DNA from 2 places in the Kitasatospora sp. SC0581 genome. Region 2 is predicted to be linked to the other one. Evidence: riboswitches for the same ligand, from Rfam matches in the RefSeq annotation. Region 2 holds a riboswitch; the other holds the start of a gene.
What was found. Region 2 has a riboswitch for cyclic di-AMP ahead of ACLWS4_RS25025 (transglycosylase family protein). Riboswitches for the same ligand answer to the same signal wherever they lie in the genome.
Positions count from the first base shown of each region.

Region 1: it holds a riboswitch for cyclic di-AMP, as region 2 does, so the genes downstream of both, ACLWS4_RS00085 (transglycosylase family protein) here and ACLWS4_RS25025 (transglycosylase family protein) in region 2, are expected to answer to the same signal.

Region 1 is NZ_JBLRWA010000001.1:14,576-18,927, forward strand. Features, by position in the region: gene ACLWS4_RS00080 (hypothetical protein) at 353-1,312, shown strand; cyclic di-AMP (ydaO/yuaA leader) riboswitch at 1,763-1,933, shown strand; gene ACLWS4_RS00085 (transglycosylase family protein) at 1,920-3,305, shown strand; gene ACLWS4_RS00090 (hypothetical protein) at 3,602-3,802, shown strand; gene ACLWS4_RS00095 (LacI family DNA-binding transcriptional regulator) at 3,912-4,352, opposite strand, start outside.
Region 2 is NZ_JBLRWA010000018.1:138,687-143,038, reverse strand. Features, by position in the region: gene eno (phosphopyruvate hydratase) at 1-539, opposite strand, end outside; gene ACLWS4_RS25025 (transglycosylase family protein) at 895-1,800, opposite strand; cyclic di-AMP (ydaO/yuaA leader) riboswitch at 1,806-1,975, opposite strand; gene ACLWS4_RS25020 (cytochrome P450 family protein) at 2,197-3,534, opposite strand; gene ACLWS4_RS25015 (SDR family NAD(P)-dependent oxidoreductase) at 3,823-4,245, shown strand; gene ACLWS4_RS25010 (MazG family protein) at 4,250-4,352, opposite strand, start outside.

The DNA.
Region 1 (4,352 bases), on a different contig from region 2:
CGGTACGTAAACGGACATAGCCGATGAATCGTCGAGCCCGCGATAACCGGCCGTGAGCACCTCCCCGCTGAATGTTGATCTTCGAATGCCGGGAGTCGCCCGCCCGTGACCCTCCGTCAAGCCGGGCTCATGCTGTGAGACATCTCACGCGCCCAGGGTGCAACGCCCGTCCCCTCGGATCGCGTCGGGACAAGCACCGGCCACCATGCGGGGGTTGGGCGAAGAATGTCCGGATTGTAGGCAAAGCGCCCGGACCGGCGCCGGAGACGCACCGGGTCCGTACCGCGAGCACGCGAAACCCGTACGGCAGCCGACTGCAAGCCGGACGGGCCGATGTCCTACGATCTCCGGCATGAGCACCGCAGCCATTCCGGGCGCGCCACTGCCCGTCCGTACTCCAGGCTCCCGTGCGCGGGGGCGCCACCGTCGTCCCGAGCGCCCCGAGATCCCGGCCGGCGCCCCGGCCCTGGTGCTCGCCGTGCCCGCGACCGCCGGGCCCGAGTCCCGCTCGGTCGTCGAGGAGCTGCTCTCGATCGTCCGCACCGAGCAGAACGGCGTCCAGACCGCCGTCGGCTACCTCCCCGGTGACGGTGCGGCGGGCGCGAGCGGCGAGGACCGCACCGTGGCCGAGCTGCTGGCCCTGGCCGCCGAGGCCGGGCGGCCGATGCCCGTCCTGGTGCCGCTGGTGCCCGGCCCGCACACCTTCCTGACCGGGCTTCACGCGCTCGCCGCCGAGTACGGCGCGCCCGTCACCGACCCGCTGGGCCCGCACCCGCTGCTGGCCGAGGCCGTGCACGTCCGGCTCTCCGAGGCCGGGCTGGCCCGGGCCGACCGCGCCCGACTGTTCGCCATCGCGACCGCCGCGGACGGCGTGGTGCTGACCACCGTCGGCGGCGAGGACGCGGCCGCCGCGGCCGGCATCACCGGCGTGCTGCTGGCCGCCCGGCTGGCCGTGCCGGTCGTCGCCGCCGCGCTCGACGTGCCCGGCTCGGTGGCCGCGGCCGTCAACCACCTCAAGGACACCGGCTCGCAGCGCCCGGCGCTGGCCCCGCTGGTGATCGGCCCGGAGGCGGACTCCGAGCTGCTCGCCACCGCCGCCGAGGAGACCGGCTGCCCGTCGGCCGCGCCGCTGGGCGCCTACCCGTCGGTCGGCCAGCTGATCGCCTCCACCTACCTGGCCGCGCTGCCCACGCCGTCCCCGGAGGACCTGGCACGGGCCGAGGCGGAGGCGGCGGCCGCCGCCGAGGCCGAGGGGGTCGTGGAGGGCTCCCGTGGCGCCCACGCGGCCGCCGAGGGGCCTGGCGGACGATAAGGACACCGCGCGCGGGTTCGCGCGCACCGAAGGGCCCGGAACGGATCGCGTTCCGGGCCCTTCCGCGTACTTCCCCCACCCCGTCCGTCCCGTACGGGAGTCACCCGGCAATGAAGGGGAATGTCCGTTCTGGCGCTATTTGAAAGGAAATAGGGAGCGTGGATTCACATGCTCCGATCGCGACCGCTCCCCCACCCGCCGGAGTGCGCCACTCCGCGATTCGACGCACCGTCACGCCACTCCTGAGGCGGAGCCAGTTGTCGGCTTCCACAACAGCATTGCCTGAAAACGATCATTTACGATCATGGTGAGTGGCAATTTTGGCAGTTTCCACTAAACCGTGATGCACATCACAGTGGTTTGCAGTTTGAACTTAAGTCTGATTAACGTGCTCCCCGTTCGTGACCACACGAACCCGGTCATCCGCAACGCCGAGTCCTGCCGTCGGATGTCCTGGAAGCGCGAAAACGCACCACGGCAGGAGCGGGGGACCCACAGGTAAGTCGCCCCGGACCGCTCTCCGGAACGGTCCAGGGCTAGGGGTGAAGCCGTGCTCACCGCACGGCCGGGCAACTCCAGCCCGAATCCGACAGCTCACCTCGCAGGCGTGGGAGAGGACCACGTCTTCATGCTGCCCACCAACGGCACCCGTCTGTCCGGCCGTACCCGTCGCGTGATCGCCGCCCTCGGCGTCGCGGGCGTCGGCCTCACCGTCCCCTGCCTCACCACCGGCACCGCCTCGGCCGCCTCCGTCGCCACCTGGGACAAGGTCGCCCAGTGCGAGAGCGGCGGCAACTGGAGCATCAACACCGGCAACGGCTTCTACGGCGGCCTCCAGTTCACCTCCAGCACCTGGTCCGCCTTCGGCGGCACGGCCTACGCGGCCCGCGCCGACCTGGCCGCCAAGGACCAGCAGATCGCCGTCGCCGAGAAGGTCCTCGCCTCGCAGGGCCCCGGCGCCTGGCCGGTCTGCTCGGTCCAGGCCGGGCTCACCAAGGGCGGCGCCGCGGCCGCCGTTGACACCTCGGCGGGTTCGACCGCCGCCAAGCCCGCCGCGCCCGCCCAGAGCGCCAAGCCGGCCGCTCCGGCCGCGAAGCCCAGCGCCAAGCCCGCACAGCCCCAGACCCCCGCCGCGAAGCCCGCCGCGCCCGCCCAGGGCGACGCGCAGGCCTCCACCGACTCCGCCGCCTCCGGCAACCGGAGCGACTGGGTGCAGAAGCGCCAGCAGCAGGCCCAGGGCGGCGACTACACCGTCGTCGAGGGCGACTGGCTGTCCGCGATCGCCGACCAGCACAAGGTGCAGGGCGGCTGGCAGCGGCTGTACGACCTCAACCGCGGCACCCTGACCGAGGGTCCGGACACCATCTACCCGGGCCAGCAGCTGTCCTTCGGCGGCAACGGCCAGGCCCGGGCCGGCCAGTCCTCCGCCGGCACGTCCGGCTCGGACTTCACCTGGTTCGACCGCTCGCAGAAGTCCGGCCAGTCCGCGAACGGCGGTGCCGTGAACGCCCAGCCGACCGCGCAGCCCGAGGCCCCGGCCGCCAAGCCGTCCACCAAGCCGGCCGCGAAGCCCGCCACCAAGCCCGCTCCGCAGCCCCAGGCCCAGACGCAGACCCAGGCGCCGGCCGCGACCGGCAGCATGGCCGCCGCGGTCTCCTTCGCCCAGTCGAAGGTCGGTCAGGCGTACGTCTACGGCGGCACCGGCAACGGCGGCTGGGACTGCTCCGGCCTGACCCAGGCCGCGCTGCGCGCCGCGGGCGTCTCCGTCCCGCGCGTCGCCGCCGACCAGGCCGCCGCCAGCACCCACGTCTCGCTGGACAGCCTCCAGGCGGGCGACCTGCTGTTCTGGTCCAACAACGGCAAGGACTCCGGCGTCTACCACGTCGCGATCTACGTCGGCAACGGCAAGTACGTCGAGGCCGCCAACCCGAGCTCGGGCGTCCGCGAGCAGAGCATCGCCAACTGGGCCCCGGACTTCGCCGGCCGGGTCTGAGGACGGCGCACGGTCCACGGCGCACGGCCGACGGACGGCCGGTAACAGCTGACGGGTAACAGATAACAGCTGACAGCTTTCAACATCTGTCAGCTGTTATCCGTCAGCTGTCGGCCGTCGTCCGAACGCTGACCGCCCACCACCCCCGGGGAGAGTCTGGTCGCTCCTCCCCGGGGGTTCCGGCGTTCCCGGGGCCCCGGCGTGCCCGACCGTTCCCGACCGCGGTTCCACCCCGTTCCGTGGTGGATCGCCGCCCCAGCGGGCATGCTGCTGCTCTGCACCCGAGGAGGAGTCACATGGCCCAGGTCACCGTCACCCTCGACGCGAACCTCGCGATCGACGCGATGATGCTTTCCGGCACCAAGAGCCCCCAGGACGCCGTCGAGCTGGTCCTGCGCGACTACCTGGCCCGCGGCCGCCGCACCGAGACCCGTACCGGCGAGGCCGCCGACGGGCACCGCCTGACCGCCGACCGCCCGACCGCCCAGGAGGGCTGACCCACCCCACGGCCTGCCACGGCCCGCGACGGCCGACCGCGCGCACGCCGACGGGCCCCGGAGAGCGATCGCCCTCCGGGGCCCGTCCGACGGCCGTGGCGGCCGGGGTTCAGCGCGCGCAGGCCCCGGTGGACCCGCGCATCACCAGCTCCGGCTGGAACATGAACTCGCCGCGCTGGGCGGCGTTCCCGCCGACCTCCTCCAGCAGCGCGTCCACCGCCGCCGTGGCCATCGCCTCGACCGGCTGGCGGATCGTGGTCAACGGCGGCTCGGTGAAGGCGATCAGCGGAGAGTCGTCGAAGCCGACCACCGACACGTCCTGCGGCACCGACAACCCGCGCTGCCGCACCGCCCGGATCGCCCCGAGCGCCATCATGTCGCTCCCGCAGACGATCGCCGTGCAGCCCTTGTCGAGCAGCGCGCCGGCCGCCGCGTGCCCGCCCTCCACGCTGAACAGCGTGTGGTGGACGAGGTTCTCGGCCTCCTCCCGGCCGAGCCCGAGCACCTCGCGCATCGCCGCCGTGAAGCCCTCGATCTTGCGCAGCACCGG
Region 2 (4,352 bases):
CGGACGGCCTCGGAGAAGGACTCCGCGCCGATCGGGGCGATCATGAACTCCTGGATGTCGACGTTGGAGTCCGCGTGCGACCCGCCGTTGAGGATGTTCATCATCGGGACCGGCAGGACGTGCGCGTTCGGGCCGCCCAGGTAGCGGAACAGCGGCAGGTCGCTGGCCTCGGAGGCGGCGTGCGCGACGGCCAGCGAGACGCCCAGGATGGCGTTGGCGCCGAGCGAGGACTTGTCCGGGGTGGCGTCCAGGTCCAGCATGGCCTGGTCGATCAGGCGCTGCTCGGTGGCGTCGTAGCCGACCAGCTCCGGGCCGATCTGCTCGATGACGGCCAGGACGGCCTTCTCGACGCCCTTGCCGAAGTAGCGGTTCTTGTCGCCGTCGCGCAGCTCCAGCGCCTCGAAGGCACCGGTGGAGGCACCCGACGGGACAGCGGCACGACCCGTGCTGCCGTCGTCGAGGCCGACCTCGACCTCGACCGTGGGGTTGCCGCGGGAGTCGAGGATCTCACGGGCTACGACGACATCGATGGACGGCACGAGGCATCTCCTTGCGAGAGCAGGGTCCGGTCTGACGGTGGTGCTGCCAGCAGGACGATTGCGGAGTCGTTACGACCAGAGCCTAACCGCCCGGGCTGCCGTGGCCGCGTCGGCCTCGGTCCCGTCTCACCGTGTGGCCCTGCTACCCACCGGTAGTTCACCTGCTTGTCCCAGCTTGTCCCACCGGAGCGGGCGAATGCGGACGAAGGGGACCGGTAGGACCGGCCCCCTTCGGACGGCGGGGTGGAGCGGCGTCGGCGCCGAGCGCTCCGGCGCGGCGGCGGGCGCCCCCGGCGGGCACCCCGGTCTCGGGGTACTGCCGGCCGCGGGCGCTCCCGGCGTCGGGCGGGGCGGCTCAGCCGAGGTGCAGCACCTGGCCGGGCATGATCAGGTTCGGGTCGCCGCCGACGGTGGAGTGGTTCTGCTCGTACAGCGCGCTCCAGCCGCCGGACACGCCCTGGGCGGCGGCGATGGTCGACAGGGTGTCACCGGCACGGACGGTGTAGTCGTGGCCGGCGGCCTGCGGGGCCTGCTGCGCGGCGCGCGGGGCGTACTGCGGCTGGGCGGCGGCCTGGCCGGCGTACTGCTGGTAGACGCTCTGGTGGCTGGTCCAGTACCAGCCGCCGTTGTTCTGGTACCAGTACACCTTGGCGTCGGCGTCCCAGCCGGCCTTGCCGGAGAAGCCCGGGGTCTGCGGCTGCGCCTGCTGCTGCGGGGCGACCTGCTGGACCGGCTGCGCGGCGGGCTTCTGGGCCGGCTTCTGGGCGGCGGGCTTCTGCGCGACCGGCTTCTCGGCGGGCTTGGCGGCGGGCTTCGGGGCCTGCTGCTTGGGGGCGGACTGCGGCTTGGCGTCCGAGGAGGTGTCGACCGAGGCCGGGGCACCGCCCTTGGTCAGACCGGCCTTCTGGGAGCAGACCGGCCAGGCGCCCGGACCCTGCGAGGCCAGCACCTTCTCGGCGACCGAGATCTGCTGGGCCTTGCTGGCCTGGTTGGCCTGCGCCGCGTAGGCGGTGCCGCCGTACGCCTTCCAGGTGCTGGACGTGAACTGGAGGCCGCCGTAGAAGCCGTTGCCGGTGTTGATGCTCCAGTTGCCGCCGCTCTCGCACTGGGCGACGGAGTCCCAGGTGGAGGCCGGGGCGGCGGAGGCGCCGGTGGCGGTGAGGAGCGGCATCGCGAGTCCGACGCCGGCCACACCGGCGACGGCGATGGCCTTCTCGGCCTGGGTGCGACGACGGTGACGGCCAGTTCCAACGAACAGCATGAAGAGGTCCCTCTCCGTACGCCTGCGAGGTGAGCTGTCGGGTTCGGACCGGGAGGTGGCCCGGCCGCCGTACGCGGAAACGATTTCCGCTCGGGCGGCTTCACCCCAAGCCGTGGGGAGACGGCAACAAACCTGGTTCCCCCGCCCCTGCCCAGGGTTCTGGTCGGTTTCCCGTGACGCGGCGGGCAGGATTCGGCGTTCCGCGTACGAGGTCCGCAGCTGCGAACTCCAGGGAGAGTAGACAGATCATCAGACCAATCACAAGCTCATATCACCGATATCACACAACAATTACGGCCCGTGTCCGATCGCCTACCAACAGCGGCGTTATGTCCGGATTGATGGGTGTTCACACCCCCGTCGGCGGGCGATCGGCGACGTCCCGTCAGCGTGATCTCAGCAGGTCGGAGGCGTCGAAGAGGCATCCGGAACGGGGTGCGGAGGGGCGTGCGGGGAACGGCTCTCCGGACTGAATTCCACCGGGAGTTCGCGCAGGCCACGCATGATCAGACCACCCCGCCAGCGCAGATTCTCCGGGCTTTCCGCGAGCCGCAGATCGGGCAGCCGGGAAAGCAGCGTGGCCAGCGCGGCACGCCCTTCGAGCCGCGCCAGCGGAGCGCCGATGCAGTAGTGGATGCCGTGCCCGAAGCCCAGGTGGGGGTTGTCCTTCCGGGCCAGGTCCAGGGTGTTCTCCGCCGCGAACCGGGCCGGGTCGCGGTCCGCCGCGGCCAGCACCACCAGCACCGGGTCGCCGACCGGGATGTCCACCCCGCCGATGGTCAGCGGACGGGTCGCGAACCGCCAGGTCGCCAGCTCCACCGGCCCGTCGTAGCGCAGGAGTTCCTCGATCCCGGTCTCTAGCAGCGCGCTCTCCCCGCGCACCACCGACTCCTGCAGCAGCCGGCGCTGCTCCGGATTGCGCAGCAGCGCGTAGGTGCCGTTGCCGATCAGGTTCACGGTGGTCTCGAAACCCGCGAACAGGAGGATGAAGGCCATCGCCGCGGCCTCGTTCTCGGTCAGGTGCTCACCGTGGTCGCCGGCCCGGATCAGGCCCGAGATCAGGTCGTCCCCGAGGTCCGCCCGCTTGCGGTGGATCAGCTCCAGCAGGTACGCCCGCATCCGCTTCACCGCCCGCCCCACGCCGCCGCGTTGGCCCCCGCCGTGGCGGATCATCATCCCGGCCCAGTCGCGGAAGTCGTCCTGGTCCTCGGCCGGCACCCCGAGCATGTCGCAGATCGCGTAGATGGGGAGCGGGAACGCGAACTCGTGGATCAGGTCCGCCGAACCGCGCTGCGCGAAGCCGTCGATCAGCCGGTCGGTGAGCTGCTGCACCCGCGGCTCGAACTCGGCCACCCGGCGCGGGGTGAACGCCTTCGACACCAGCCGGCGCAACCGGGTGTGGTCCGGCGGGTCGATGTTCAGCAGGTGGGTCATCAGGTCCGCCTGCCGCTCCCCCGGGATGCCCACCCGGCCGGTGCGGTGCGCCTGCCCGCTGTGGTGCGCCGGGTTCTTCGACAGCCGGCTGTCCGCGAGCGCCTGCCGGGCGTCCGCGTACCTGGTCACCAGCCAGGCCTCCACCCCGCTCGGCAGGGTGGTGCGGTGCACCGGGGAGTGCTCGCGCAACCAGGCGTAGGCGGGGTACGGGTCGGCGGCGAACTCCCAGGTGAACAGCTGCGGAGCGGGGGCGTCGGACGACGGGGCGGCGGGCCGGGCGGGGACGGGCTGAGCTGGCATGGACCGACCGTATCCGGTGCGACGGGCGCGCCCTCCCTCCGGCGGGGCGCCGCTTCCCCGCCACTCCTCCGCCGCGCTTCCGCCGCGCTTCCGCAACCGGACGCGTCGGGCGCGCCAACACTCCGTGGCCGGTCCGTGGACAGCTCTTGGCCGACTCTTGGCCGCGGGGCGGGCGTGAGCCTGGTCACCTGAGGGGTAATCCCTGTTGCGGAGGGTCAGGACGTGCCTACGATCCTCCGCAGTACGCGTGGGCGCCGGTGCGGTGTCGCCCACAGGGAGGAGCAGACCATGCGGGTCAGCGGGTCAGTCGTCGTCATCGCGGTCCTCGACGGCGGGTCGGGCGCGGGCCTCGCCCGCCGGTTCGCCGCCGCCGGCACCGCCGGAATGCTCATCGCCGACCAGTACGCCGGCATCGCCGAGGACCTCGCCGCCGAACTCGACCGGCCGGGCTGCCCCGTCGTCGGCGTCTGCGGCGACATCCGCCGCCCCAGCGACGTCGCCGCCCTCGTGGACACCGCCGAGAAGCACCTCGGGCCGATCGACCTGTTCGCCGTGGCCGGCCCCGACGGCGAGCGGATCATCTCGCTGGCGGACCTGCCCGACCACCTCGACCTGGAGCGGCTCGCCGAACTCGTCCTCCTCGTCGGCGAGGCCATCGGCGAACTCGTCCCGCCGCAGCGGCGCCCCGAGCGCACCGCCACGGCGGCCTGAGCGCCTACTCCCCGACCGGACCGAGGCCCTCGGCCGCGCGCACCGCGTCCCGGTAACCGCGCGCGGCCGACCGCAGCGCGGCGTCCACGTCCACCCCCGCGTCGTGC